Regions from separate parts of the Pelotomaculum sp. FP genome, predicted to be linked through region 1. Evidence: a T-box and tRNA genes for the amino acid it is inferred to sense, from the RefSeq annotation. Region 1 holds a T-box; the other holds one or more tRNA genes.

Evidence for each region. A T-box is a leader RNA that pairs with one kind of tRNA and senses whether it is charged. The one in region 1 lies ahead of metG (methionine--tRNA ligase), so its partner is inferred to be a tRNA-Met.
Region 2: it encodes a tRNA-Met, which carries the amino acid that the T-box ahead of metG (methionine--tRNA ligase) is inferred to sense. The anticodon was not compared.

What each region holds. Positions count from the first base shown of each region.
Region 1 is NZ_QFGB01000074.1:1,550-15,984, forward strand. Features, by position in the region: gene Psfp_RS18960 (thiamine pyrophosphate-dependent enzyme) at 1-562, shown strand, start outside; gene Psfp_RS18965 (2-oxoacid:acceptor oxidoreductase family protein) at 562-1,152, shown strand; gene Psfp_RS18970 (4Fe-4S dicluster domain-containing protein) at 1,167-1,427, shown strand; gene Psfp_RS18975 (sigma factor G inhibitor Gin) at 1,547-1,675, shown strand; gene Psfp_RS18980 (hypothetical protein) at 1,627-1,899, opposite strand; gene Psfp_RS18985 (aminotransferase class I/II-fold pyridoxal phosphate-dependent enzyme) at 2,095-3,540, shown strand; gene tmk (dTMP kinase) at 3,916-4,539, shown strand; gene holB (DNA polymerase III subunit delta') at 4,536-5,558, shown strand; gene Psfp_RS19000 (stage 0 sporulation family protein) at 5,558-6,430, shown strand; gene Psfp_RS19005 (initiation control protein YabA) at 6,430-6,783, shown strand; gene rsmI (16S rRNA (cytidine(1402)-2'-O)-methyltransferase) at 6,890-7,747, shown strand; gene Psfp_RS19015 (AbrB/MazE/SpoVT family DNA-binding domain-containing protein) at 7,790-8,044, opposite strand; T-box leader at 8,230-8,488, shown strand; gene metG (methionine--tRNA ligase) at 8,786-10,321, shown strand; gene Psfp_RS19025 (TatD family hydrolase) at 10,341-11,111, shown strand; gene cobO (cob(I)yrinic acid a,c-diamide adenosyltransferase) at 11,328-11,870, shown strand; gene Psfp_RS19035 (UPF0158 family protein) at 11,902-12,393, shown strand; gene Psfp_RS19040 (ABC transporter ATP-binding protein) at 12,621-13,340, opposite strand; gene Psfp_RS19045 (ABC transporter ATP-binding protein) at 13,340-14,113, opposite strand; gene Psfp_RS19050 (branched-chain amino acid ABC transporter permease) at 14,094-14,435, opposite strand, start outside.
Region 2 is NZ_QFGB01000058.1:8,634-23,707, forward strand. Features, by position in the region: gene radA (DNA repair protein RadA) at 1-312, shown strand, start outside; gene disA (DNA integrity scanning diadenylate cyclase DisA) at 321-1,397, shown strand; gene Psfp_RS17375 (CarD family transcriptional regulator) at 1,628-2,104, shown strand; gene Psfp_RS17380 (PIN/TRAM domain-containing protein) at 2,255-3,391, shown strand; gene ispD (2-C-methyl-D-erythritol 4-phosphate cytidylyltransferase) at 3,384-4,094, shown strand; gene ispF (2-C-methyl-D-erythritol 2,4-cyclodiphosphate synthase) at 4,091-4,573, shown strand; gene Psfp_RS21830 (hypothetical protein) at 4,579-4,785, shown strand; gene gltX (glutamate--tRNA ligase) at 4,813-6,288, shown strand; gene cysE (serine O-acetyltransferase) at 6,533-7,270, shown strand; gene cysS (cysteine--tRNA ligase) at 7,257-8,726, shown strand; gene Psfp_RS17410 (ribonuclease III domain-containing protein) at 8,733-9,122, shown strand; gene thyX (FAD-dependent thymidylate synthase) at 9,273-10,013, shown strand; gene rlmB (23S rRNA (guanosine(2251)-2'-O)-methyltransferase RlmB) at 10,531-11,289, shown strand; gene Psfp_RS17425 (NYN domain-containing protein) at 11,267-11,782, shown strand; gene sigH (RNA polymerase sporulation sigma factor SigH) at 11,985-12,629, shown strand; tRNA gene Psfp_RS17435 (tRNA-Thr) at 12,787-12,862, shown strand; tRNA gene Psfp_RS17440 (tRNA-Tyr) at 12,892-12,976, shown strand; tRNA gene Psfp_RS17445 (tRNA-Met) at 13,048-13,123, shown strand; gene Psfp_RS17450 (glycosyl hydrolase family 18 protein) at 13,209-14,195, shown strand; gene Psfp_RS17455 (DUF134 domain-containing protein) at 14,649-15,050, shown strand.

The DNA.
Region 1 (14,435 bases):
GGTCCAGACCCACCACGGGCGGACCATCCCGGTTATGACCGGTATCAAACGGGCCAGGCCGGAATTGATCTGCATCGCATACATGGGTGACGGCGGCGGTTATTCCATCGGCGCTCAGCATATGGTCGCAGCGGCGGCCCGGAATGAAAAAATTACGGCAATCCTGGCCAATAACACCCAATATGCCATGACCGGGGGGCAGATGGCTCCCACCACCTTGCCGGGGCAGAAAACCGAAACCTCGCCTTACGGGCGGGATCCCGAAGTGACCGGTTATCCCCTGCAGGGGCCGGAGATGGTATCCGCCATTACACCGGACGGAGCTTACGTGGCCAGGAGCAGCATCGGCAACCTACGGCAGCTAAAGGCAGCGTTAAAGAAAGCGCTGGAGAACCAAATCAACGGCAACGGGTTTTCCTTCGTTGAGGCTCTTTCCTCCTGTCCTACCAACTGGCGTACCAATGCCAAGGATACCTGGAGTTTTATCGAAAACGAGATGTCCAAGCAGTTTAAAGTGGGAGAAATCAAGGCGCCGGGCGCCGTGCAGGGGGAGGTGGGCTAATGACCGGGACAACCAAATTGGTACTTGCAGGCGAGGGGGGCCAGGGGGTCCAGTCGGTTGCAGAAATCATCGCGGAAGCTGCCAATGCGGAAGGTAAACAAGCTCTCTATATCCCAAACTTCGGAGTGGAGCAGCGGGGCGGTGTATCGGTGGCCTTTGTCCAGATTAGCGACAAGCAGATTGGTTCACCCAAGTTTCAAACCGGGGATATCGTAGTGGCTTTAAGCGACCGGGCGGTACACCGTACCCGGCAATATGTAGGTCCTAAGACCGTTTTTGTTTATGAAAGCAGTACCCAGGTCAAAGACGAAGACCTGCCGGCCAATGCCGCCAGGGTGCTGCCCATTCCGGCTATAGAAGTCGCCAAGCAGGAGCTGAACCCCCGTGTTTTTAACATTTTGATCATGGGCGCCGTAGTAGGAGCAACCGGGGTGATTTCACTGGAACGGATTAAAGAGGCTGTTGAAAGAAAACTTGGTTACAAGTTTGAAAAACAGCCTGAGTTGAGGGAGTTAAATTTCAGAGCCCTGGAACGGGGCATGGAATTGGTTCGATCTGATCAAAATAATCGGGCCGTCAGCAATGCTTAAGGAGGACCATAAAAATGACACTGCAATTCCAACCAAAAACACAGGAATTAACAAAAGGAAATTTTACACTTTTCCCGGGCCTTTGCAAGGGTTGCGGGCTATGCATTGAAAAATGCCCAAAAAAGTGTCTGAACTGGTCCGATGTGTTAGGAGTTTATGGGACGCCGACTATTGAGTCGAGTGATGCGTGTATCGCCTGTGGTATATGCCAGGAGGTATGCCCGGATTGCGCTATAAGTATTGAGAAAAGGAAAAAACCGCCTTTCACCCATTAGCCGTGGCGTTCATATTTAATATGAAAAGGTGATTTAAGCGGTGGTGAAATAAAGTGGCAGTCGCATCTCCCACATGTATATTATGCCGGCGTCCCCAGTTGACTGCATTCGAAGGACTCATGGTTAAGGGTCGCTATATCTGCAACGAGTGTGAGCGTAGAATCATTGTCCTTGACAGGGGCGATCCGGACTATGACTACTACAAGTGGGGATTGAAAAAAATCTGGTGCTGGCCAACCAATGTCTGAGCTTGGGTCAGCGCCTGTTTTTTTTGGGCCAGGCGGATGCGCCTGTGCGCCAATTCCAGGTCTTGCTTGATCATATATAAGGTGGTGGGCCTGATACCGGTCTTTACAGCAATATCCTGATCTGTAAAGCCCCTTTTCCAGGCCCTGATCAGTTTCTTAACGTCGGTGCCGTATTTTTTGGACAGAGTCTTTTCATCTACCTTCCAGGACTGTTCTTCTGCCACCCGGTATCACTCCTTTACATATAGTAATGTTTTTCTTATTGTGACCATGCGCTCTGTTATCTATAAGGTTAAACTAATGGCAAAATTGCAGGATGGCGTTGGTAATAATGTGACTTCTATGATATAATTAAAGATTAGTAAAACTTGTATTTAATTTTTTTTTGTTTTTATTTATTTTGTTCCGGAGGCAGTTTTTTGTCTGAAAGGCAAGGACAGGCTCCTCTTTTTGAGGCGCTCTGCAGGCATAATGAAAAAAATACGTGCAATCTCCATATACCTGGACACAGGCAGGGCCGATGCATTCCGGAAGGTCTCATGTCCCTGGACAATAAAGCCCTTTTTTCCCTTGATTTGACCGAGCTGTCTGGTTTGGATGACCTGCACAGCCCGAGCGGGCCCATCCGCCTGGCCCAGGAACTGGCTGCCGGCCTTTACGGAGCAGACCGCAGTTTCTTCCTGGTTAACGGTACAAGCGCCGGCATTCATGCCCTGCTTGTGGCAACTGTGGGTGAGAAACAGGTAGTTGTACCGAGAAATGCCCATCGCTCGGTCCTGGGCGGTCTGGTTCTGGCCGGCGCCGACCCGGTTTACGTCACACCGGAGCTTATGCCTGAATTCGGTCTGGATTGCGGCGTCGCACCCGCCGCCATACGGGCGGCGTTGGAAAATAACCCGGCAGCCGCCGCCGTCCTGGCGGTAAGTCCCAACTATTACGGAGTCACCGGAGATTTGCAGGGTTATGCTGAAGCTGCTCACAGGGCGGACAAGCCGCTCCTGGTAGATGAAGCGCATGGCGCCCACCTGCGCTTTCACCCGGCCTTGCCGGAGGATGCCATGGCTTGCGGCGCGGACGCTGCCGTCCAGAGTACCCACAAGCTGGGCGGTTCACTAACCCAAAGTTCAGTCCTGCACCTGCAAGGACAACGAATTGAGCAGCAGGGTGTCGCGGCAGCTCTGCGCCTGCTGCAAACCACCAGCCCGTCCTACCTGCTCATGGCTTCCCTTGATTTGGCCCGCCGGCAGCTGGCGCTGCGGGGGAAAGGACTGCTGGACCAGGCTCTGGAACTGGCCTATGGCCTGCGCCAGCGCTTGTCAATTATCGATGGTTTGAGTGTTTTGTCCCCGGAGCGCCTGCCCGAAGGCTCAAGCCTGGATCCGACCAGGCTGGTGATTTCAGTGCGCAGGCTGGGGTTGTCCGGCTACCAGGTGCAGCAGATGCTGGCGGAACGCTACCGTGTTTACGTTGAAATGGCTGATTCCGCCCATGTGGTGGCTATTGTCTCAATTGGCGCCGTCCGGGCCGACTGTGAAGGACTGGCCCGCGCCATGGAGGACATCTCCTTCAGGGAGCGCAAGACAGAACCCATCCCGTTCATTGCCCCGCCGGACAGTTTTATTGTGTTGATGAAACCACGCGAGGCCTGGTTTGCAAAATTCCGTCAGGTGCCTCTTGATGAAGCCAGGGGAAGGATCTCAGCAGAGACAATCGCTGTGTACCCGCCCGGCATTCCGGCTGTAAACCCGGGTGAGGAAATCACCGTGGATGTTATCAACTACCTGACGGCAGTCAGAAAAATGGGACTGCCCTGCCACGGCCCGGCCGATCCAACGCTAAAAACAATCAGTGTTGTGGTAGAATAGCTACAAGAGCCTGTACGACAAGCGCTTAAATTGAGCGACTTAATAGCTTAATTAGCGTTTCGCTGCTCCAAAAATTATTTCGGCTTCTGCTATATTGCTCGGATGTAGGTGCGAATTCATTCGCACAAAAGCTACATTAGATGCCCAAGTACGGCGCTAACGCCCCGTTGTGCGATTGAAATCGCACCTACACTACACCAGTCAGGTAATACTATATGATTGCATATTTTCACTGTTGTGATTAACAATCAGTTTTTGTTTACTGTAGGAATACAGAATACATCCACGTATCACGACATGCGACTAAGAGGAATGCAGTATACACCTTACGACCTACGCCTTACGACCTACGACCAAATTTTGAGGTGCTTTAGCATGAAGGGAAAGTTTTTAGTTTTTGAAGGTATCGACGGCTCCGGCAAGACCACCCAGCTAAAGCTTTTGGGTGATAAACTGTCCGCCCGGGGTTGCCCGGTGCTGTACACCAGGGAACCGGGGGGGACAAGAATTGGGGAGACTGTCCGTGAGTTGCTGCTCAACCCGCAACATAGCGAACTGGTCCCCGTCGCCGAAGCCCTCCTTTATGCCGCCGCCCGGGCGCAGCACGTGGCGCAGGTGATTTTGCCCGCCTTGCAGGAAGGAAAAATAGTGCTGTGTGACCGCTTTCTCGACTCCAGTCTGGCCTACCAGGGGTTTGGCAGGGGTTTAGACGTCGGGCAGTTAGAAAAGCTGAACGAGACGGCAACGGCCGGACTGAAGCCCGACCTGGTACTGCTCTTGGATTTTCTTTGTGATACCGGTATGGAGAGGATTACGGGGTCAGGCCGGGGTGCGGACCGTATAGAACAGGAGGACCGTGTTTTTCACCGTAAAGTCCGGGCCGGTTACCTGACGCTGGCCGGGCGCGACCCCGACCGTTACCGTGTCATTGACGCCAACCGTACCATAGAGCAGGTCCATCACGATATCATTGGGGTTGTGGAGGAAATTTTGGGATGAGGTTTCTGCGGGAGATAGCCGGCCATCAACAGATAGTCCAAACTCTGATGAACGCTGTTTCCAGCGGCCATGTTGTCCATGCCTATCTCTTTGCCGGCCCCGCGGGGGTGGGTAAGAAAACAACGGCCCGGGCTTTTGCGCGGGCGCTGCTCTGTTCTCAACCGGCGGCCGGGGACGCCTGCGGGGTCTGCCGTACCTGCCGGCAGGCGGCGAACCATAACCATCCCGACCTTTATACGTTACAGCCCTCAGGAGCGTCCATCAAGATTGAACAGGTGCGCGGCATGCTGCGCCGGATCCCCTACAGAGCCTACCAGGGCGGACGTAAGGTGTTTTTGATTGATCAGGCCGAGCTAATGACCGCGGATGCCTCCAATTGCCTGCTGAAGACGCTGGAGGAGCCGCCCGGCGGTACAGTCATGATCCTGGTTTCCGACCAGCCGCAGTCCCTGCTTCCGACCATTTTGTCCCGCTGCCAACTGTGCTCATTCAAAAGCATACCCCTGCCGGAGCTGACCGGAGGGCTGGTTGCCCTGCATGGTCTGGACCCGGTTAAAGCGGGTCTGACCGCTGCGATGGCCGGCGGCAGCATGGGTAAAGCGCTGGCTTACGCGGCCGGGACATTCCAGGCGGAGCAAAGCCTCGCGATCCGTCTGGCGCATGACCTGGACGGAGCCGCTCCCCACGAGGCGCTGGCGATGGCGGGACAAATCGCAGAGCAAAAAGAGAAAGTAAGCGCTATCCTGGAGATCCTAAAATGCTGGTACCGCGACCTGCTGGTCCTTAAATTAACTGGAGAAACAGGGCTTTTATATCATTTAGACCATATTGATATCATGGAAAAGGAGGCGGGAAGCTTTGAAACCGGGCGTCTCTTGGAGATACTAGAAGAGATAGAAACTACCAGAAAAAAAATTGAGGCCAACGCCAATACCCGGTTGGCCCTGGATATACTATTTTTGCATCTGGCAGGAAGGGCTCCGGGTTTAACAACCGGAGTAGAGGAGGGAATCGTTTAGTGGAATTAATCGTGGTCGGTATTCGCTTTAAAAAGGCCGGTAAGATATACTATTTTGACCCCGGTGACCTCCCGCTGACCATGGGAGAAGGGGTAATTGTGGAAACTGCCAGAGGTGTCGAGTACGGGGACGTGGTGGCGGGCCCTTTGCAAGTTAATGAGGATGAAGTGGTGGCTCCGCTCAAAAAGGTAATCCGTAAAGCTACCGTTGAGGATTACCAGCAACTTGCCGCTAACAAAGAAAAAGAATGCAGGGCTTTCCAGGTGGGTCTGGAGAAGATTGCATTCCATAAGCTGCCTATGAAACTGGTGGGGGTTGAGCAGACCTTTGACGGTAACAAAATCATTTTTTATTTTACCGCGGAAGGGCGTATTGACTTTCGTGAACTGGTAAAGGACCTGGCTGCGGTGTTCCGGACCAGGATTGAACTAAGGCAGATTGGGGTCCGGGACGAAGCCAAACTGGTGGGCGGGCTTGGCTGTTGCGGGCGTGAGCTCTGCTGCGCCACCTGGCTTTCCGATTTTGCTTCCGTCTCCATCAGGATGGCCAAGGAGCAAAATCTTTCCCTTAATCCCACCAAAATTTCCGGCATCTGCGGCAGGCTGATGTGCTGTCTGAAATACGAAAACGAGTCTTACGAGCATGCCAGAGGAGAATTTCCTGATCCCGGCAGCTGGGTTACTACCCCTGATGGGGAGGGTAAGGTAGTCGGTATAAATATATTTAAAAAGTACGTCAGCGTGGAACTGAAGGAAAGTAAAATCATCAAAGAATATCCCTGTGAAGAAATTGTATCTAAAGATGGCCAGGCCAAAATGTGCAAAGGCCATAAGAAAGAATGCCCCCGGCAATCAAACGAGGAGACAGTTTAGTGCAGGGCCTGTTCAAACGCATTAAAGAAATGGAAGCAAAACTACATTCCCTGCTTGCTGAAATGCAGGAATTGAAACATGAAATCCGGGAAGCGGATGAGGAAAACTCCCGGCTCAGGAATGAACTGGCCGCCTTTTACCGCGCGGATCTGGTAAACGGCGCGGCAAGTGAGGCTGCAGGCAAGTCCGGCGCGGCCTTTTCGAACCTCCTTGAACTGTACGACCAGGCGTTCCATATCTGCAACCTTTATTTCGGCCGCAGGAGGTCTGGAGAGTGCCTTTTTTGTATGGCCTTTTTGCGCAAGGAAGCGGAGCCCTCAACCGGCAAAAAGGTTGAAGAGAGCAACTCTTAATTTTCTAAAAGACAGCGTGGAAATATAATTCCAGGCTGGCCTTATAATGTGGGTGCGCAGGATGTCTTTTGAGGAGCTTTTAAACCAGCCGGGGAGGTGAAACACTGTGACAGAAGGGCAAAAAGGGGTACTTTACCTGTGCGCGACGCCTATCGGCAACCTGGAGGACATTACGATGCGCGCCCTGCGAGTGTTGCGGGAGGTCGACCTGATTGCCGCGGAAGATACGCGTCACACCCGGAAACTTTTGAGCCGCTATGATATTCATACCGGGCTTACCAGCTACCACCGCCATAATATGCGCGCCAAGGGGCCGGTCCTATTGGACCTGCTGCGCTCCGGCAAAAATATTGCCCTGGTTTCCGACGCCGGTATGCCGGGAGTGTCGGACCAGGGGTCGGAACTGGTCGGGTTAGCCCTGCGGGAAGGGTGTGGGGTTACTGCGATACCAGGGCCAAGCGCCGGTATTACAGCCCTGGTGGTCTCCGGCCTTCCTACGGAAAGCTTTATTTTTATTGGATTTTTACCAAGCTCCGCCAAAGCGAGGCGCGAAAAATTAAGGGAACTTCAGCCCCAACAGGGTACTCTTATTTTCTATGAGGCGCCGCACCGCTTGCGGGCGACATTGGCTGACCTGTATGAGGTCCTCGGCGACCGGGCTGCAGCGGCAGCCAGGGAACTGACCAAGCTGCATGAAGAAATTATCCGGGGTTCGCTGGCCGAACTGGTGGAGCATTTCAGGGAAAAGGAACCGCGAGGCGAGTTTACCCTGGTTGTTGACGGCGCCGGCGCTGAAAGCCCGGCAAAAAATGAACCGGAGTGGCTTCACTTGAGTCCTGCCGCTCATGTAGCCCTGATCGAGGCAAAAGGAGCCGGCCGCAAGGATGCCCTCAGGGAAGTTGCCCGTTTGCGCGGTATTTCCAGGCGGGAGGTCTACCAGGCGGTACTTGAGAAAGAAACTTGAGTAAAAAAAATGAGAGACTTTCGTCCCTCTTATTACTGCAAATTACATTGCTTGAGCGTTTTCAATCATGGCCAGAGCACACTCACGGCATACCATTTTGCCGCGGTAGTGTTGGACATCCGAAGCGTTGCCGCAGAAGACGCAGGCCGGCTCGTACTTTTTCAAGATAATCTTCTCATTATCTACGTAGATTTCCAGAGGGTCTTTTTCGTCAATTCCCAGCGTCCGCCGCAATTCAATGGGAATGACCACTCTGCCGAGCTCGTCCACCTTTCTGACAATCCCTGTCGATTTCATGCTATCCCTCCTCTACAAAATTCGACACAATGTTTAAATTTCTTACAACTAAATGGTACCAACGATTCCAGTAAAAGTCAACACATTTATTTACTAATCAACTACTTTTTTTCCTGATTGTCGAAAACTTGACAAATCAGATTCCCTTGGATTAAAATCAGTTTGTTGGCTTTCTTAAATGCTTCAAAAAGGCTGAGAAGGGGAAGAGTAAGCTGGTATTAATACCCCACAGAGAGCGGGGTTGGGTGGAAACCCGCGGGGAAAGGACGGCTGAACATGGCCCTGGAGCTGCGCGTCTGAACTTACAGTAGGTCGCGACGGGATTAGCGCCGTTACCAGGCTTGGGTATCGGGAACGATCTTCCCCGTACCTTGAAAGGCCGCTTCGTGAGAAGCCGGTAAAAAAGGGTGGTACCGCGGGTAATATTAACACTCCGCCCCTTGGTAACAAGGAGGGAGTGTTTTTGTTTACTGAAACTTTTTCTGGTAAGAGGAGGTTGTGGCGTATTATCAAACTGTCGTAGGGCGTAGGGCGTAAGGCGTAAAAAGAAAGAAATCCTAATTATTATTTGATTGGGCTTCAGAGAATTGCGGCAAATTTTAAGCCTAAAAGGAATGCCGTATTACCTACGCCTTACGCCCTACGACCTGCGACAATTTGACCTGCGCCTTACGCCTTACGACCAAAATAAGAAAAAAATAATGTCTACTTCGATAGCTTAAACAAAGGAGGAATAAGATTATGAGCAAGGGCACGTTTTACATTACTACCCCGATTTACTACCCCAGCGACAACCTGCATATCGGGCATGCTTATACCACGGTGGCTGCAGACACCATGAGCCGGTTCAAGAAGCTCACCGGGTGGGATACGTATTTTCTTACCGGCTCGGATGAACACGGCCAGAAGATTGAGCGGGCGGCCAAATCACGTGGTGAGACCCCTCAGGAATACGTTGATAAAATCGTAGCCGGCTTTAAGAGCCTGTGGGGTAGCCTGGAAGTGAGTTACGATGATTTTATCCGCACAACTGAACCGCGTCACAAAAAGGTGGTCTCCGAATTCTTTCAGAGATTATACGACCAGGGGGATATCTACAAGGCCAGCTACGAAGGCTGGTACTGTACACCCTGTGAAGCTTTTTGGGTGGAAAGCAGGCTGGAGGAGGGCAATTGTCCCGACTGCGGACGTCCGGTGGAACTGCTCCAGGAAGAAAGTTATTTTTTTAAGATTTCCAAGTACGCCGACCGCCTGCTGCAGCACATAGAGGAGCACCCGGAGTTTATTCAGCCCACTTCACGGCGCAATGAAATGGTGAGTTTTATTAAGAGCGGTCTGGAGGACCTCTGTGTTTCAAGGACCACCTTTAACTGGGGTATTCCTGTTCCCTTTGACCCCAAGCATGTCATCTACGTCTGGGTGGACGCTTTGACCAACTATATCTCCGCGCTGGGTTACGGAACCGGCGACGATACCCTTTTTAAAAAATACTGGCCGGCCGATGTCCACCTGATGGGCAAGGACATTGTGCGTTTTCACAGCATCATCTGGCCGTGTCTCCTGATGGCCCTTGGACTCGAACTGCCCAAGCGGGTGGTGGGCCACGGCTGGCTGTTGCTCGACAGCGGTAAAATGTCCAAATCCAAAGGAAATGTGGTGGACCCGCTGGTTTTAATCGAAAAGTACGGGGTGGATGCCATCCGCTATTACCTGCTGCGCGAACTGCCCCCCGGCTCGGACGGTTCTTATAGCGAGGACGCTCTGGTAGAGCGGATCAACAAGGACCTGGCCAATGACCTGGGCAACCTGGTCAGCCGCTCCATCGCCATGATTGAAAAATATTTTCAGGGTGTGGTTGAAGCGCCCGGCGCCCCTGAAGGTCCGGATCAGGAATTGATCGACCTGGCCGAACAGACTCCGGTAAAAGTTGAAGAAGCAATGGACGCGCTGGACCTCTCCGGAGCCTTGAGCGCCTTATGGCGCCTGGTGGGACGCGCCAACAAGTACGTGGACGAGACGGCGCCCTGGGGCCTGGCCAAAGACCCGGCTCAGAGGCAGCGGCTGGCTACGGTCATGTACAACCTGGCCGAGTGCATTCGTTTTATCACCGTCATAGCGGCGCCCTACATGCCTCTACTGCCCCCGCGGGTCTGGTCCCAGTTGGGCCTGGCCGGGCGGGAGGGCGTGCAAACCTGGGATTCCCTGGCCTGGGGGAAATTCCCCGCCGGGGTAAAAGTTAAGCGGGCCCAGGCTCTTTTCCCGCGGATTGAAGTATAAAAAGGACAGGATGATTGCCATGCTTTTGTTTGATACACATGCCCACATTGCTGAAGAGGAGTACGAACTCGACCGGGAGGAGGTATTGGAACGGGCGCGCGGCGCAGGGGTGGCCTATATCAACAACGTGGGCTACAACCTGGAATCCTCCCGGCGAGCCATAACACTGGCCGAAAATAATGACATGGTATATGCTTCCGTAGGGTTTCACCCGCACAATGCGATGGAAGCCGGGCCCGGCTACCTTGAGGAATTAAAGAACATGTCCGCCCACCCCAGGGTGGTGGCGCTGGGCGAGATTGGGCTGGATTACTACCGTGATCTTTCCCCCCGGGAAATGCAGCGCAAGGTTTTCCGGGAGCAGTTAATCCTGGCTCGCGAGCTGAGCTTGCCGGTAATCATTCATGACCGGGACGCGCACGGTGATCTCATGGATATCTTGCGCGAGTTGGGACTGGGCGCCGCCGGAGGTGTCATGCATTGCTACTCCGGCAGTTGGGAGATGGCGCAGGAATGCCTGTCCATGGGCTTTTATATTTCCATTGCCGGGCCGGTAACCTACCAGAATGCGTCCAGGTTGAAAGATGTAGCCGGCCGGGTTCCCATGGACCGCCTGCTGCTGGAAACAGATGCACCCTACCTGACGCCGTCGCCGCACCGGGGCAAACGCAACGAACCCTCCTACATTGCTTTTACCGCGGCAGAGATTGCGACGCTTAAGGGAATAGATGTCGAAGAATTGGCGAAAACATGTACAGAAAATGGCAGGAGATTGTTCGGAATTGCTTGAATAAATAATAAGCCGGCGGCGCCACATAGCATGAAAATACCAGCCGATGTAGGCGCCATTTCAATCGCACACGGCGCGCCAGCGCCGAATTTGTGGCAGCCAATGTTGCCTTTGTGCGAATGAATTCGCACCTGCATCTTTGGGGTAACGCTTCGTATGCCGGACTCTTATGTTCAGGATAGAAAGATTTTTCTGTGAAGAAAGGAACGGGAGCTTATTATGCAAGAGCAAAAGAAACAAGGTTTAATCCTGGTCAACACGGGCAACGGCAAGGGAAAAACCACGGCTGCTCTTGGTATGGGCTTAAGAGCCTGGGGGCAGGGGATGAAGGTGCTGGTTCTCCAGTTCATCAAGGGTGGCTGGAAATACGGGGAACTGAAGGCGGTAGAAAAGCTTGGCCCAAATTTTGAAATAAGGCAGATGGGAGAAGGTTTCATCAAGGGAGCGGACGACCAGTCGCTTGACGGGCACCGACATGCCGCCGGGGAGGCGCTTGAGGCCGCCAGGGCTGAATTTTCAAAGGCAAATTACGACCTGATCATTCTGGATGAGATCCTGTACGCCATCCATTACGGGCTGGTAGCTCAGAGTGACGTTCTGGCCCTTTTAGACGCCAAGCCGGAAAGTTTGCACGTGGTCCTGACCGGACGCAATGCTTCTCCCGAAATTATCGCTAAGGCAGACCTGGTCACTGAGATGCGGGAAATTAAACATCCCTTTACCCGGGGGATTCCCGCCCAGAGGGGGATAGAATTTTAATGGAGAGCTGCTTGGCTGTTGACGGCAGTACTTGAAGAAAGGAACGGTTGAGATGCGCCAGGTACCTGTGGTTTTGGCATGGTTGGTCAACGCTTTTGAAAACAGCAGCGAGTATTCCGAGTATTACCTGGATCTGCAGACAGGAAAACATTACTTTTACGCGCCTATGGACTTCCCTGAACACGAAGAAAAGGTTAAGAAAATGGACAGCCAGCCGGAAAACTTTGCGAGGCTCCCGAAGCTGGATAAGGAACTGGACATAAAAATCAAACAGGATTTCATTGATACCCTTGATGCCCCCCTGGTGAAGGAAATCCTGGCCAAGGCGCTGGCTGCGGATGTGGATTTCAGAAAAGCCCTGATGGACGATGATTACGAGGAAACACGCAGAGAGTGGTATAATTACCAGAATGACAGGTATGCTGTCTTTTTAAAAGAATGGTTTAAGGCCAAAGGGATTGAGCTGGTTGAGGCCAACCATCCCGGCAGAAATGATCCATGCGGCATCAACAAACGAATATGACTTTTATAGATATGCTTTTAGGTCAGTCGTAGGTCGTAAGGCATAAGGCGTAAACAAGATTACTCTTTTCGTTGACCTTTTAAGGTTCAAATATGGAGACCTATTAGGAATGCAGTATATCCTACGCCTTACGACTTACGACCTACGCCCATTATGCGGCTGCGGCATCATATAAGTAATAACCCGGAGTACCTGCCCCGGGTTTTTCTTGTGCTCAAGCTATTAGTTCAGGCTATCTCAATGACATCGCCAAGGTAGGCGCTGCGGACTCTGGGGTTCTCCCGCAGCTCGGCGGCAGGGCCGGCCAGCATGACCCTTCCGGTTTCCAGCACATAGGCCCTGTGGGCTATTTGAAGCGCCATAAAGGCGTTTTGCTCGACCAGCAGGATAGTTGTTCCCAGTTGGTTAATCTCCGCGATTATTTTAAAAATATCCTCGACCAGGATGGGGGAAAGCCCCATGGAAGGCTCGTCCAGGATCAGAAGCTTGGGTTGGCACATCAACCCGCGTCCCATGGCCAGCATTTGCTGCTCGCCGCCCGAGAGGGTGCCGGCTAACTGCTTTTCCCGTTCTTTAAGGCGCGGGAAACGTTGGAATACATTATCGAGGCTGCCTGCAATTTCAGCGCGGTCAGTCCTGGTATAAGCGCCCATGATCAGGTTCTCGCGCACAGTCAGGTCGGGAAAGATTTTTCTTCCCTCCGGTACGTGGGCCAGGCCCATCTGGACAATCTTATGAGCGGGAACTCTGGTAATGTCGGCGCCCCCAAACTTGACGGCGCCGGACTTGGGCCGCAAGAGGCCGGAAATGGTCCTTAAGGTCGTGGATTTACCGGCGCCGTTGGCGCCGATCAGGGTCACGATTTCTCCTTCCTTGACTTCGAAGGAAATACCGTGCAGCGCCTGGATGGCTCCGTAAAAGACTTGAATATTATCTACAGACAGCATCAGGCTACCGTCACCCCCTTGCCCAGATAAGCCTCCAAAACTTTCTGGTTGTTACGGATCTCTTCGGGCAGTCCTTCGGCGATAATCTCTCCGAAGTCGAGCACTACCAGCCGGTCGCATACGTTCATAACCACGTTCATCTGGTGTTCGATTAACAGAACGGTTATTTTAAACTTATTTCTAATGAACTTTATAAGTTCTACCAGGGTTCCGACCTCGGAGGGGTTCATGCCGGCGGCCGGCTCATCCAAAAGAAGCACTTTCGGTTCTCCGGCCAGGGCACGGGCTATTTCCAGGCGGCGCTGGTCTCCGTAGGGCAGGCTGGCTGCCTTTAATTCAGCCCTCCCAGCAAGGTTCATGGTCTTCAAAAGCTCAAGTGACCGCTCGGTAATGCGCGCCTCCTCAGCAACATACCGGGGTGTGTGCAGGAAAGCGTCTACGACACCGTATTTCACCCTGGGATGAAAGACGGTGCGGACATTGTCCAGAACAGTGCACTCCTTAAAAATCCGGATATTCTGGAAGGTCCGCGAGATACCCAGTTGTGTAATTTTAAAAGGACGTATACCCAGTATGCTCTTGCCCATGAAATTGATGGAGCCGGAGGTAACCGGATAAATTCCGGTAATCAAGTTGAAAATGGTTGTTTTGCCTGCCCCGTTGGGACCGATCAACCCTACAACTTCATTGTCTCCAAGAGCCAGATCAAAGTTGGAAACCGCCCGCAAGCCGCCAAAACTTTTGCTTAAGCCTTCAATTTCCAAGACCGGCATGGGAACCCTCCTCTCCTGGTACAGTGTTTTTGAGCTTGGGTGGTTTCATAAAGAGGAGTTCTTTACCGCTGAAAAGGCCCTGCGGCCGCATCAGGATGGTGATGATCAGGATTAGAGCGTAAATAACTCCGCGGAAGTCAATGAACTGTTCGCCCAGCACGAATCGCAAGCCTTCCAGTAAAAAGGCCCAGGCCACGGCGGTGACGATGGTGCCGCTTAAGCTGCCCAGCCCACCCAGCACGACGATCAATAGAAAGTCAAAGGATTTGAGGAAGTCGAAGCTGGACGGGTGTAGAAAAGGATAGCGGTGCGCGTAAAGAGA
Region 2 (15,074 bases), on a different contig from region 1:
GATATCTATGTCAATGCCGTAGGGGGCGTAAGGTTGGACGAACCTGCGGCAGATTTAGCCGTGGCCTGCGCGCTGGCCTCGAGTTTTAAGGATATTCCGGTGGATCCGGGCCTGGCATGTGCCGGGGAAACCGGCTTGACCGGCGAATTGCGCCCGGTTACGGGTGTAGAAAAAAGGATCAGAGAGTCGTTTAAAATGGGTTTTAGCCGCTTTCTGATGTCGAGCCGCAGCGCCGCCCTGTCCGGGGACGATTACGGCTTACTCAGAGCGGACACTCTGGCCGGGGCGTTGGAAATGGCTTTATTGGCGTGAGGTGAACCATGAAGGAAGAAAAAGCGGAAGACAGGCTATTACGGGTGCTTCGTTCGGTAGCTCCGGGCAGGCCTTTGCGGGAGGGACTGGAGAATGTCCTGCGGGCCAAAAATGGAGGGCTAATCGTCCTGGGCGAAAACCCGGAGGTTATGGAAATCACAGAGGGCGGCTTTGTGATTAACGCCGATTTCAGTCCTTCCAATCTCTATGAACTGGCTAAAATGGACGGCGCCATAATCCTCAGCAAGGACGCCAAAAAGATTCTGGCAGCCAACACCCAGATGATCCCCAGTCAAAACGTTCCATCCAGCGAAACGGGTATTCGCCACCGTACCGCAGAGCGGGTGGCCAGACAGACCGGAGCCCTGGTTATCGCCATCTCACAGCGCCGGGGAATCATTACTATCTATAAAGGTACCCTTAAATACGTCCTGAGGGACCTTGGGGTAATCTTGACCAAGGCCAATCAGGCTATCCAAACCCTTGAAAAATACCGCTCGGTATTGGATAAGTTCCTGGTGGGCTTAAGCGTTATGGAATTTCAAGAGACGGTCACCCTTTTTGACGTTGCCAAGGCCATCCAGCGGGTGGAAATGGTCTTAAGGGTGGTAAAGGAAATTGAAAGATATACCACCGAACTGGGAGTGGAAGGCCGGCTGATCACCATGCAAATGGAGGAACTGGTATCCAATGTCGAGGAAGAGGGCCTCTTGATCATCCAGGACTACGCGACCACCCTGGCCGACAAGACGCCTGCCGCCATCCTGGGCGTAATCGGCAGCTGGCCCGCCGAGGACTTCCTGGATCTCTCCTTGCTCGCCCGCGCCCTGGGTTACCCGGGCAGCGCCAGTATCCTGGACCAGCACGTCGTGCCGCGGGGCTATCGCATTTTGCAGAAGGTACCACGGCTGCCCTTGCCTGTGATTGATAACCTTGTTAAGACCTTTGGGGCATTGAATAAAATATTGTTAGCCACTATTGAGGAACTGGATGAGGTAGAGGGCATAGGGGAGGTCCGTGCCCGCTCCATCAAGGAAGGTTTAAGCCGCTATCGCGACCTGTTGCTGCAGGATAGACACAGTTAAAAAAGGAAGCAGGGGGACGGTTCGGAAGCAGGGGGACGGTTCTTCTGCTTCCTTTTGTTTTGGGAAGCAGAAGAACCGTCCCCCTGCTTCCCCTGGGAGAAAATGATAAAAATATTCCCAAAATGATGTTGACACTATGTTAAGGCTATGCTAAAATTATAGTTTATTTGACAAGGGATACCTTTTATGCTATACTTTAAACGTGGTAAACTTCTAAGGAGGGTACGGCCTTGTTCAAAATAGGAGATAAAGTGGTGTACCCGATGCACGGTGCTGGAGTCATCGAGGCCATCGAGGAGAAGGAAGTCCTCGGGGAAAAGCGTCAGTATTATATACTGCGGCTCCCTGTCGGCGATATGAAGGTGATGATTCCAATCAACAATGGTGAAGGTGTTGGACTCAGGGAGGTCATTGACTCGGAAGGCGTCAAAGAAGTTTTGCAGATCCTGCGCCAGCAGTCTTCGGCCATGTCTCCCAATTGGAACCGGCGGTACCGCGCCAATCTGGAAAAAATAAAAAGCGGCAATGTCTTTGAGGTTGCCGAGGTGGTGCGTAATTTAATTAAAAGGGACCGTGAAAAAGGCCTTTCCTCGGGTGAGCGAAAAATGCTGGAGAACGCCAGGCAGATTTTAATCAGCGAACTGGTTCTGGCTACAGAACTTGAAGAGGATAAAGCGCAATCGATGCTCGACGGTGCCTTCGCCTAATGGCGCCAGGTTAAACTGGCGCTTTATTTTTATATGTCGCTAAAACTCCATTATTTTTGCTTGATGTGCGATTCCTTAAACAAATATAATAGAGCTATATAAAATTGTTCAGAGTATCGTTAAATTTAGAAAGGGGGTGAAAAAAAGACAGTGAAAAAAGCAGTTTATTTTATTTTATTGGCTGCTTTTACCGGTTCCGGTGTGGCTTTTGGTTTTTTCCTGGTTAACAGTGGCCTGGTGGCCTTTTTAACCGACCTGCCTCAACATTTCAGGCTTGGGGTGGTGGGCTTATCCACCCTGATCGGCCTGCTTGCCGGAATTCTGCTGGCCCGGCCGCTCATGAGCGGAGCAGTGCGATTGACTGTAATTGCCGAGCAGTATCTGCAGAGGACCCCGACTCAGGATCTGGTCATGGGCTCGGTCGGCTTGATTATTGGACTTATAATTGCAAATTTGATAGGCAATCTCCTGTCCTTTTTAGGTCCTGTCGGTAAGCTGGTATGGATTCTGATTACACTATTTTTGTCTTACCTTGGCTTAAGCATCGGCATCAAAAAGCGTGAAGAACTACTGGCGCTGTTCGCCAGTTTCCCCAAGTTTGGCAAGGACCGGGCTTTGAAATCCGAGCTCAAAGCGGGGCATTTTAAGATTCTGGATACCAGTGTGATTATTGATGGACGGATCGCCGAACTGTGCGAAAGCGGCTTTATTGAGGGAGTTATGCTTATTCCCGCCTTTGTGCTGGAAGAGCTGCGCCATATAGCTGACTCTCCCGACCTTTTGAAAAGGAACCGGGGCAGGCGGGGCCTGGATATACTTAATAAGATGAGGAAAGATGTTGACATAAAAGTCCAAATATACGACAACAACCGGGGACTGGAAGATGTCGCGGAAGTGGATACCAAGCTGGTCAAGCTGGCTCAGAAACTGGGCGGCAAAATCATTACCAACGACTATAACCTGAACAAAGTTGCAGAACTGCACGGTGTTAAGGTTCTAAATATCAACGAGCTGGCCAACGCCGTGAAGCCGGTAGTTCTGCCGGGTGAGGAAATGGTGGTGCAGTTGGTCAAGGACGGAAAAGAGATGGGCCAGGGAGTTGCCTACCTGGATGATGGTACCATGATCGTGGTGGACAACGGCAAGCGTTATATGAACCAGACTATCCCGGTGCTGGTCACCAGTGTTCTCCAGACTGCCGCCGGGCGGATGATTTTTGCCAAGCCCAAGTATGAAAAACGCGGCGAAGGACAAGCTCATCTGGGTGAGGTGAACGCCATTGGTTAAGGTTGCCGCTGTGGTGCCTGCCGCCGGTTGCGGGAGCCGGATGGGGTCGGATGTGAAGAAGCAGTTTATTGCTCTGGCCGGGGCGCCTATACTGGGGTACGTATTAAGAATTCTTGAAGCCAGCAAGCTGGTGCAGGCCATAGTGGTAGCCGTAGGCGAAGGTGAAGAGGAATATTGCCGCCGGGCTGTGGTCGACAAGCTGGGGCTAAAGAAAATAACAGCCGTCGTACAAGGTGGTAAAGAGCGCCAGGATTCCGTTTACAGCGGCCTCCTGGCGCTTGCGCCTGATACGGATATTGTGGTCATACATGACGGGGTCCGCCCCCTGTTGAGCGATGAAAACCTGGAGATGGTCGTCGGGGCCGCCCTTGCGTTTGACGCCGCAACCTGCGCCGTGCCTGTAAAAGACACGGTTAAACTAGCCCGGGAGGACGGTTTTGTGGCCGAAACCCTGCCCAGAAACAGGCTGTGGTTGACCCAGACACCTCAGGCTTTCCGTTACGGGGTTATTCTGGACGCGCACCGCCGCGCTCATGAGGAAAACTTCAGGGCCACGGACGACGCGGCGCTGGTTGAAAGGCTGGGGATGGCGGTGAAATTGGTGGATGGCAGTTACCGGAATATCAAAATTACAACTCCCGAAGACCTCATCGTGGCTTCGGCCCTGCTCGAGGCCTCTCAGGCCGGGGGTGGTCAAAAATGAGGGTGGGGTTTGGCTATGACGTCCACAGGCTGGTGGAAGGAAGGCCGCTGGTCCTGGGGGGTGTCGAGATCCCATATGACAAGGGGCTTTTGGGGCACTCCGACGCGGATGTGCTGGCGCATGCCGTTATGGACGCCCTGCTGGGCGCCGCCGGGGCTGGTGATATCGGCCGGCATTTTCCCGATACCGATGAACGCTATAAAGGAATTAGCAGCCTGATCCTCTTGTCAAAAGTCGGTGAAGTGCTGAACGAAAAGGGTTTCACGGTGGGGAACATAGACGCGGTGGTTGTGGCCCAGAGACCGAAACTGGCTCCCTATATGGAAGAAATGAAGCTAAAGATGGCGGAAGCGCTGGGGATTAGCTCTTCCAAGGTCAACGTTAAGGCAACGACGACCGAGGGACTTGGCTTTACCGGTACCGGCGAGGGTATTGCCGCTTATGGCGCGGCGCTTCTAGAAGGCGGTCCGGGGACTTAGGGCAGTTGCCCGGCCGTTATCGCGGCGCCGTTCGTCATCAACCTCATCAGCCTCATCAGCCTCTTTCGAAAAGGCTTGACTTGCGGGCTTTCGCACTCACATTTTTTTATGAATTGCTATTGACCATTTGCCTGCCGGATAAAACAGGTGTTATAATAAGCTACGATAAAAAAGGGTCATTTAACCAGCCGTTAGATATGACTTCCGGCTGATTTGCGCCTTAAGGAGGAACCATTTTGTTGCCGGTACGAGTCCGTTTTGCGCCGAGTCCCACCGGTCCCTTTCATATCGGGGGGGCCAGATCGGCGTTGTTTAACTGGCTTTTTGCCCGCCATTACGGGGGCGCTTTAATAGTCCGGATAGAGGATACCGATCTGGAGCGTTCTACCAGGGAATCTGAGGAAAACATCCTCAATGCCCTGCGCTGGCTTGGCCTGGACTGGGATGAGGGGATCCAGGTTGGGGGCCCCAACGAGCCCTATCGCCAGACGGAAAGGCTGGACCTTTACCGCCGGTATGCAGACACCTTACTGGAAAGCGGCCAGGCTTACCGTTGCTATTGTACGGAGGAGGAACTGGCAGCCGAGCGGGAAGAGCTTTTGGAAAAAGGCGAGATGGTCCGCTATATGGGCCGCTGCCGCAACCTCACGCCGCAAGCGCGCGCCGCCCTGGAAGCGGCAGGCCGCAAGCCGGTGATACGCTTTAGGGTGCCGGAAAACCATGTCATCCAGGTCAACGACCTCGTCCGGGGCGAGGTTTCATTTGATTGCAGCGGCATTGGCGACTTCATTATTGTAAAATCCGACGGTATTCCCACCTACAATTTCGCTGTGGTCATAGATGATCACACCATGGGAATCAGCCACGTAATCAGGGCCGAGGAACACCTGTCGAACACACCGCGCCAGATTTTAATTTTCGAAGCGCTGGGCTGGCAGATCCCGGAGTTTGCCCATGTGTCGCTGATCCTGGGCCAGGACCGCAGCAAGATGAGCAAGCGCCACGGCGCCACCGCTATTGAGCAGTACCAGGCAAAAGGCTACCTGCCCGAGGCCCTGGTTAACTTTCTGGCGCTGCTGGGCTGGTCCCCCGGAGGAGAAGAAGAGGTTTTTTCCCTGGAACAGCTGGTGGAGCATTTTTCTCTGGAGCGAGTGTCCAAAAGTCCCGCCGTTTTTGACCTCGATAAGCTAAACTGGCTCAACGGCCACTATATCCGTACCGCCTCCCTGGAACGGATTACCGAACTGGCCATACCATATTTAGAAGAGGCAGGCTATATAAGTCAACCGCTTACTGCTAAGAGGTATGAGTGGGTTAAAATGGTGGTTGCCTTAGTACGGGATTATTTGAACTGTCTGGAGGAAATCACGGACCACGCCGCTATTTTCTTTAGCGACAAGGTCGACATAGAAGAATACGAAGCCAGGGAGATCATGGCCGGCAACCAGGTCCCGGCTGTTTTGCAAGCCCTCAAAGCCAAGGTTACTACAGGTCCCGCCCTCACCGAAGCAGGCGCCAGACTTCTGCTCAAGGAAGTCGGCAAAGAGCTGGGCGTCAAAGGCAAAGAAATTTTTATGCCGGTCCGGGTAGCGCTGACCGGAAAAACCCACGGACCCGATTTAAACCGGATCATGGCCATCCTCGGCCAAACCGGTGTCGCCAACCGCCTGGAACAGGCGAGGGCTTATACTGCAATTCTTAATGGTCAGGCGTAAGCTAATACTGCATTCCTAATGGTCAGGCGTAAGGCGTAGGCTTATACTGCAGTTCTTATGGGTCAGGCATAGGGCGTAAAGCTATTATTTTGCAATTCTTAATGGTCAGTTGTAAGGTGTAGGCTACATAGTGGGTATTTTACATAATATAATGTGAAGCTTATGTCTTTCAAGACCACAAAGGAATGCAGTATATATCTACGCCTTACGCCCTATGACTTACGACCTGCAAGGGGGTATTGGCATGTTCGACCGGCTGCGCAAGGATATCCGGGCTGTGATGGAGCGGGATCCCGCCGCCAAATCCGTATTGGAAGTGGTCCTGTGCTATCCCGGTCTTCACGCTGTTCTTATGCACAGGCTCGCGCACGGTTTTTTTCGCCGGGGCTGGTTTGTTATCGCCCGGCTCATTTCCCAGTTCGCCCGTTTTATAACCGGTATCGAAATTCACCCCGGCGCCAGGATCGGAGAAGGTTTTTTTATTGACCACGGCTCCGGCGTCGTTATCGGTGAGACTGCTGAAATCGGGGACAATGTTACCGTCTACCAGGGGGTTACCCTGGGGGGGACAGGCAAGGAAAAAGGCAAAAGGCATCCCACAATCGGCAACAACGTAATGATCAGCGCCGGCGCCAAGGTCCTTGGATCCTTTACGGTTGGTGACAACGTCAGGATTGGCGCCGGTTCTGTGGTTTTAAAGGCCGTGCCCTCCGACTGCACTGTGGTCGGAGTTCCCGGCAAGATCGTTGTTATGGACGGCCATAAAGTAGATCCCCGGCAGGCGCCCGGCGAGGTAAACCTGCGCCACGATCAGCTTCCCGACCCTGTTACAGACGTGCTTGTATGTATGCATAAAAGTATAGAAAGGTTGGAAAAGCGGGTCAGAGAACTGGAGGACCAGAATCTTCAACTGGCAGGCCTGCGCCGGGAGGAACTGACGGGCTGCCGAGAGAGGTGTTTCTTAAAAGATGGAGATTTATAACACCCTGACCAGGCGGAAGGAGACCTTCCAGCCGAGAGACCCGGGCCGGGTCGGCATCTATGTCTGCGGCCCGACGACCTATAACTATGTGCACCTCGGCAATGCCAGGCCGCTGGTCTTTTTTGACACGGTACGGCGGTATTTTGACTACAAAGGCTACGAGGTAGTTTACGTCCAGAACTTCACCGACGTCGACGACAAGATTATCAACCGCGCCAGGGAGCAGGGGGAGGACCCTCTCGCTTTCTCCCATATGTATATTAATGAATATTTTAAAGACGCCGACTCCCTTAACGTCCGCCGGGCTGATCAACACCCCAAGGTATCGGAGCATATTCCCGACATCATCGGGACTGTTGAAGCGCTGATCAAAAACGGCTTTGCTTATGAAGTGGACGGGGACGTCTATTTTGCAGTGCGCAAGTTTGAGCCTTACGGCAGGCTTTCCGGCCGTACCTTCGACGACATGCAGGCAGGCGCCCGGGTGGATGTGGATACCCGCAAGCAAGACCCCATGGATTTTGCCCTTTGGAAGGCCGCCAAGCCGGGCGAGCCGTCCTGGGACAGCCCCTGGGGACCGGGCAGGCCGGGCTGGCACATCGAGTGCTCGGTCATGTCGCAAAAATACCTCGGGACCAACTTTGACATCCATGGCGGAGGCAGTGACCTGATCTTTCCCCACCATGAAAATGAAATCGCTCAGGCTGAAGCGGCAACCGGAGAACCTTTTGTCCGCTACTGGCTGCATAACGGCTTTATTACCGTAAACGACGAGAAAATGTCCAAGTCGCTGGGCAACTTCTTCCTGGTCAGGGACATCCTGTCCAAATTTTCGCCGGAAGTAGTCCGCTTTTTCCTCCTCTCCACTCATTACCGCAGCCCCCTCGACTTTGCCGATGAAAACCTGGTTTCTGCCGGGAAAGGGCTGGAAAGGATCAAGACCAGCATCCGGCTGTTGACCGAAGCCCTGGAGAGGAAGGGAGAAGTTTCCACCGCCCGCTCTGTTTCCGGCTGGGCGGCAGACTTAACAGCCTCCCTTGAAAACTTAAAAGCCGCCTTTGATTCCGCCATGGACGATGACTTCAACACTGCTCTGGCCATGGGAGTCATCTTTGACCTGGCCAGAGAGGTCAACAGCGCCGTCCAGAAGGCGGGAAACGAGGTCTCCGGCCCGGACCGGGAGGCTCTCCGGCGCGCTTATGACCTGTTTCAGAATTTCAACGGGGTCATGGGGCTTTTTAAGGTTGAACCGCAAAGCGGCAGAATCCTTTTAGATAGTGACGCAGGTGATGGTTCCAGCCTGGCGGAAGGGTTAATCAACCTGATTATTGAGATCCGGCAAGAAGCCCGCAAGAAGAAAGACTGGGCAGTCGCCGACCGGATCAGGGACGGTTTGAAAGAACTTGGCGTGGTCCTTGAGGATACTCCTCAGGGCGTTCGCTGGAAGAAGCAGTGATGGGGGTTGAAAAATATTCAACCAGGTGAACTGCCGGCGCTGGCGCTGGCTTACATCGGGGACGCCGTCTATGAACTGGCCGTACGTTCCCACCTCGTCAACAGCGGTATTTCAAGAGTCAACCGCCTGCACGATGAGGCCGTAAAATTTGTGCAGGCGAAAGCCCAGGCCAGGCTGCTCAGAGAGCTGGAAGGGATCCTCACACAGGAAGAAACAGCTGTAATTCGCCGCGGCCGCAACGCCAAGTCTCCCCATACCCCCCGCAGCGCCGGTGTGATCGATTACCGGCAAAGCACAGCTTTCGAATGCCTGATCGGCTATCTCTACCTCAAAGGCGACAAGGACCGCCTGGACGAAATCCTGTCCCTGGCGCTGGAAATAGGACGTGGGACGTGAGATGACCCGTGGCTAACCCAGTAAATGTAGGTGCGAATTCATTCGCACACGACCCCATAGGAATACCGTATAAGCCTACGCCTTACGCCTGACCAATAAGGAATACAGTATTAGCCTACGCCCGACCAAAAAGAAATGCAGGTGTTACGAATGGGTGTTAAAAAACTAAGCGTCAGCCTTTTAAAACATACCCCCGGCCCCGAAGAAGCTATCGCTATGGGGGCCAAGCTGTGTTACTCACCGGCGGGACTCGAGGAGCTGAAGCGAGGGGTTAAAGAAAGAGATCAGGGTACCTTTTTAGCGCGGCTGATCGACTCCGGACACCTATCCCCCATAGAGCACGCCAGCTTTACCTTCGGTATCGAGGGAGTCTCACGCAGCCTGCTGGCCCAGATTACCCGTCACCGCATCGCCAGTTTCAGCGTCAAGTCGCAGCGCTATGTCTCTGAGGTAAGCGCTCAAAATGAGGACGGAGTATTCGGCTATATCGTGCCGCCGCGCATAGAAGCGCTCGGTCCCGGGGCTGTTGAAGTGTTTAAGAAACAGATGAAACAGGTGCAGGAGTGGTACGATTACTGGGTGGAAAAGCTCGGGAACCACGGTGAGCCAACCTATGAGGACGCCCGCTTCGTTTTGCCCAACGCAGCCGAGACGAAGCTGCTGGTAACCATGAATGCCCGCGAACTGCTGCACTTTTTTTCGCTGCGCTGCTGCAACAGGGCCCAGTGGGAAATAAGAGCCCTGGCCGTTGAGATGCTGCGCCTGGTCAAAAAAGCTGCGCCGGTTATTTTCCGCGATGCCGGGCCAGGCTGTGTCAACGGACCCTGCCCGGAAGGCAAAATGAGCTGTGGTAAAATTACCGAGGTAAGGGAACAATTTAAAAATGTTTAGTATTACATAGACATCCAAATTACTGAAAGCAAGCCCACTACCGATTGGTAGACAGAGAACTGTCTTTATTACACTTATTACAAAAATTCTTCTCGAAAAGGCTTGACTTGCGGGCATGGGGTTATCCGGAGTGAACGTAGCACCTGGGTGCGTTCCTTAGCGCGTGCGTTGCTTGCAGCAAAGCTTAAATAGCGCGTAGCTGCCGGATGGCTGTCTGCAGATGCGGTCGGTATGACGTTCTTATTGAACAAGTGGAGAATTGCGAAGAGAACGGAGGATAACCCCATGACCACTACCCCAGAGGCTTTTCGAGAACTAGTCTCTGGACCAGGGCTGGTCGAGGCTGTGCGATGTAGGCGATTTTAATCGCACACGGCGCGTCAGCGCCGAACTTATGTGACTAATGTAACATTTGTGCGAATGAATTCGCACCTACATTTTCTGGGGTACTACAAGTGTTTTTCATAAGGCAAGCCATATTGTAATTTTAAGTAGTTTTCAAAAGGAGAGACTTCGCCTGGAAGACGTCATTGCAGGACGCAACCCGGTCCGGGAAGCGCTGCGGTCCGGCCGCCCCATCAATAAAATATTAATCGCCGAAGGGCCTTTGTCCGGGCCCTTGATGGAAATCTACGGCGCGGCCAGGGAGAAACACATCCCCGTGCAGAAGGTGGACAGGCAGCGGCTGGGCAAATTCGCCCCCGATGGCGCCCACCAGGGTGTGATAGCCCTGGCAGCCGCCAAAGAGTATGTGGAAGTGGAAGACATCCTGGCTGGAGCCGGTCCCGGTGTACCGCCGTTTCTGATCCTGCTGGATGAGATCAACGACCCGCATAACCTTGGCGCCATCCTCCGTACCGCTGACGCCGCCGGCGCGCACGGAGTTGTCATTCCGCGCCGCCGCTCCGCCCCACTGACGCCAACTGTAGCCAAGGCATCGGCCGGGGCCATTGAATATGTGCCGGTGGCCAGGGTCGCCAATATGCCTCAGACTATCGAAACATTGAAAAAGCAAGGCCTCTGGATGGTAGGCGCCGATCCGGAGGGACAGGAACTTTATTGGGATGCCCGCCTGGAGGGACCGCTTGGCCTGGTCATAGGCGGTGAGGGCAAGGGCTTGGGCCGTCTGGTCAAAGAGCGGTGTGACCTCCTGGTGCGCCTGCCCATGTCCGGTCGTGTAAACTCATTAAATGCTTCAGTTGCAGCCGCCCTGCTGGCCTATGAAGTAGTGCGCCAGAGGAGAATCGCTTTAAATGAAGGGTCATCTCATCGTTGACGGTTATAATATTATTTATGCCTGGCCCGAATTTAATAAGAACAGGGAAACCGGGTTGGATTACGCCAGGTCAAAGCTGGTGTCCATACTTGCCGACCACGCGGCTCTAACCGGGTTGAAAGTGGTGGTCGTCTTTGACGCCCACCAAATTAAAGGCGGCGCTGAAAGAACGGAAGTTGTAGACGGGGTGGAGGTAATTTACACCCAGCAGGGGGAAACAGCCGACTCACTGATCGAGCGCATGGCCGGCTCCTTTCCAGAGGACGGGGGGACGGTATATGTAGCCACCTCGGACTGGGCCGAACAGGTGATCATTTTTGGCAGGGGAGCGTTTCGCCTGACTCCAGGTGAACTGCGCGAGCAAGTGCGGCGGACCAAAGAGGAAAGCAAGGTCCACTACCAGCAAAGCAAGCCGGTGGACGGTTACCTGGAAAACCGTTTGCTGGAAAAGGTGCGCTCCAAATTTGAACAATGGAGGCGGGGAAAGGGCTAGCCCGTCCAATTTTACCTTGACGAGCTTCCACCGCTTCGTTATAATAAGTTAGGAACCTGACCGAAACTATAATCAACATATGCCTAGCCCCGTGAAAAGAAAAAGTGCATTCCGGGCTGAAGGCCTGGGCATTGTCAATTAGCGAGGGTGGGGTTTTTTATTTTTTTTCTCGTTGGTTGATGGGAAAAAGAGGGGGAGAATAGTGATTTTTCAAGCCCAGACGGAAGTTTACAACGGATTTCAGCTGCTGGTTGACGAAGAAGTTGTGGAATTTGCCCGGGAGGGTGACGAAATAGCCCTGGAATACCTGATTAATAAGTACAAAAATTTTGTCCGCGCCAAAGCCCGATCATATTTTCTGATCGGGGCCGATCGCGAAGACATCATCCAAGAAGGTATGATCGGGTTATATAAGGCAATCCGGGACTTCCGGATGGACAAGCTATCCTCATTCAGGGCTTTTGCCGAGCTCTGCATTACCAGGCAGATTATCACTGCCATCAAGACTGCCACCAGGCAAAAGCATATACCGCTGAACTCCTACGTCTCCCTTAACAAGCCCATATACGATGAGGATTCGGACCGCACCCTGCTAGATGTACTATCGGGTTCGAAAATCACGGATCCCGAGGAGTTAATAATCTCCAGGGAAGAGTTTGACGATATCGAAGAGAAGATGGGCGAGATCTTAAGTTCGCTGGAGTGGAAAGTCTTGATGTCCTACCTGGAAGGCAAGTCCTACCAGGAAATCGCCGAAGACTTAAAGCGCCACGTCAAGTCAATCGACAACGCGTTGCAGCGCGTGAAGCGGAAACTCGAACGCTACCTTGAAAAGCGCGAAGCATAACCAGTTAACTGACAGGTTGCCTTTAACCGGCGGTTAAAGGTTTTTCTATGCTGGCTAAGCCGATATGGCTGCTGTCCGGGACCCACTTGGAGACGGAGCCAATTTATTTCAGGTTGACAGCACCGCCATAATAGCTTATAATAGCTACTGTGTCAGCGCCGGCGTAGCTCAATTGGCAGAGCAGCTGACTTGTAATCAGCAGGTTGCGGGTTCGAGTCCCATCGCCGGCTCCAACTGAGAAGCGATACCCACATCTAAATATGGAGGGGTTCCCGAGTGGCTAAAGGGAGCAGACTGTAAATCTGCCGTCGACGACTTCGCTGGTTCGAATCCAGCCCCCTCCACCATCGCTTTTAAGCTGGGGCCCTGGCCGTTTGACAAAGGGCTCCTGATATGATATAATAAGCTTTGTCGATATCGCGGGGTAGAGCAGTTGGTAGCTCGTCGGGCTCATAACCCGAAGGTCAGGGGTTCAAATCCCCTCCCCGCAACCAAAGAAATCAATCCTCGCAAGCAATTGCGGGGTTTTTTAATTTCCCGGACATAGCCCTGTGTCAATTCTTGCCACTAATGTGTATTATGGGTAAAAAGGATTTGCTGAAAATGCAGCATCTTGTGGCAAAGGAAAGGCCGGCTATGTTAAGACAGCAGTTTTATTTTGAAAACAATTGGTATTACGTTACGGATCCTTGGGCGCTGGTGGATCTGCAGGTTCACGGTAAAGATATTACTTATTTTGTCCCCTACTGGTTTGGTGCAACCGAGCAGGGGACCCTGAGTGACCAGTCCGACCCCGATACCCTGGCGACGCTGCAGCAATTGGGCCTGCCTGTGGTGGCTTTAGTCTATAATTTGGCCGGAGCCATTCACAAGATTTTGACCATCCCCAGCCTGCGCCAGACTCTTATAACAAACATTTTAAATATGCTCCTTAGTAAAAGGTTTATTGGCGTGAATGTGGACTTTGAATTTGTGCCGCCGGAAGACAGACAGTATTTGACTATGTTTATGGCAGAGCTTTATGCGGCATTAAAACCGTATGGGCTTTTGGTTACCATATCCGTTCCTCCTGAACTTAAAGACGATCCGGCCCACCCATTTTCGGGGGCGTTCAGCTACTCCGACCTGGCCAGGTACAGCGACCAGCTGTATCTCCTGGCTTACGATGAACATGTCGCAATTCCCGGTCCCATCGCCTCTTACGGCTTTGTCCGTCAAGTGCTGACCTATGCCTTGTCCGTGATACCACGGGAAAAGATTCGTCTGGGAATGGCCGTGTACGGGCGTGATTGGTCCCCCGGGACAGAACTTCCCAGGGAACTGTCCTTCGAAGAAGCTATAACCACCGCCTCCCGCCATGGAGTTGCCATCCGCTATGATGAAGAGGCGCAGGAATCAACCTACACCTACACGGCAAATGGAGTAAACCATATTGTCTGGTTTGAAGATGTGAGGAGCTTTGCAGTAAAACTAAACCTGGCTTTTCAAGAAGGGATAATGGGTATAGCTGTGTGGAGGCTGGGTCTGGAGGATCCGCGAATTTGGGAATTGCTGAGGATGTGCTGAAAGCTGATTGTTACTAAGAAGGAGCTATCCCCACAGCAGACCGCTATATTACCGTCATTGAAACTAACACCAAGCTTCCCAAAGGATTGGGGCGCTTGGTGTTGAGCTTTTATTGCAATATTTCACATAATCGTTCCCAAAATACTGATTAACGCTACGACAAGGATAATTAAAATAAGCGCATTAATCAAACTAATCCCTCCAGCAGCCTTTTAAAACAGCCTACCAGCAATTTATTAAAAATCCATTAAAGAAAATTTAAATTTCTCTCAATTATTGTAAGCGATTACAGCGCTTTGTTCTATTATTGACATATGTTCAATATTATTTATATAATTATTCATGTGGAACTGCCCCGGCAAGTATTCTGTTGACCCGCACCCTTTCAGCGCTGTATGATGGGGGAAAATTGAGAATTATAATATAGAGTCTTTTAAGTAAAGAGGTGATCGCATGCCTAGACCTCCAAAATGCAGGAGAGTGGAGCAGTTTCCCATGGTTACCTGCTTTAAGCCTGCGGGAATACCGAGTACAGAACTTGATGAGGTTGTTATTTCTGTGGAAGAAATTGAGGCTATCCGGCTTAGAGATCTACTGGAGCTGGAGCATGAAGAATGCGCCGAAAAGATGTTGGTCTCGCGGCCTACCTTTCACCGCATCCTGGCCTCGGCCAGAAAAAAAATTGCATTTGCTCTGATTAATGGGTCAGCCTTGAAAGTAACCGGAGGCAGCTTTAAATTGGCCCAACACAAACTGGAGTGCCGCCGTTGCGGTCATCAATGGGTGGGAACAGTCTGCTGCAGGCGCACTGTTTGCCCGGCCTGCGCCCAAAAGGACTGGCAGATAACTGAGTAAAGCAAAAGTCAATTAACAAGGGAG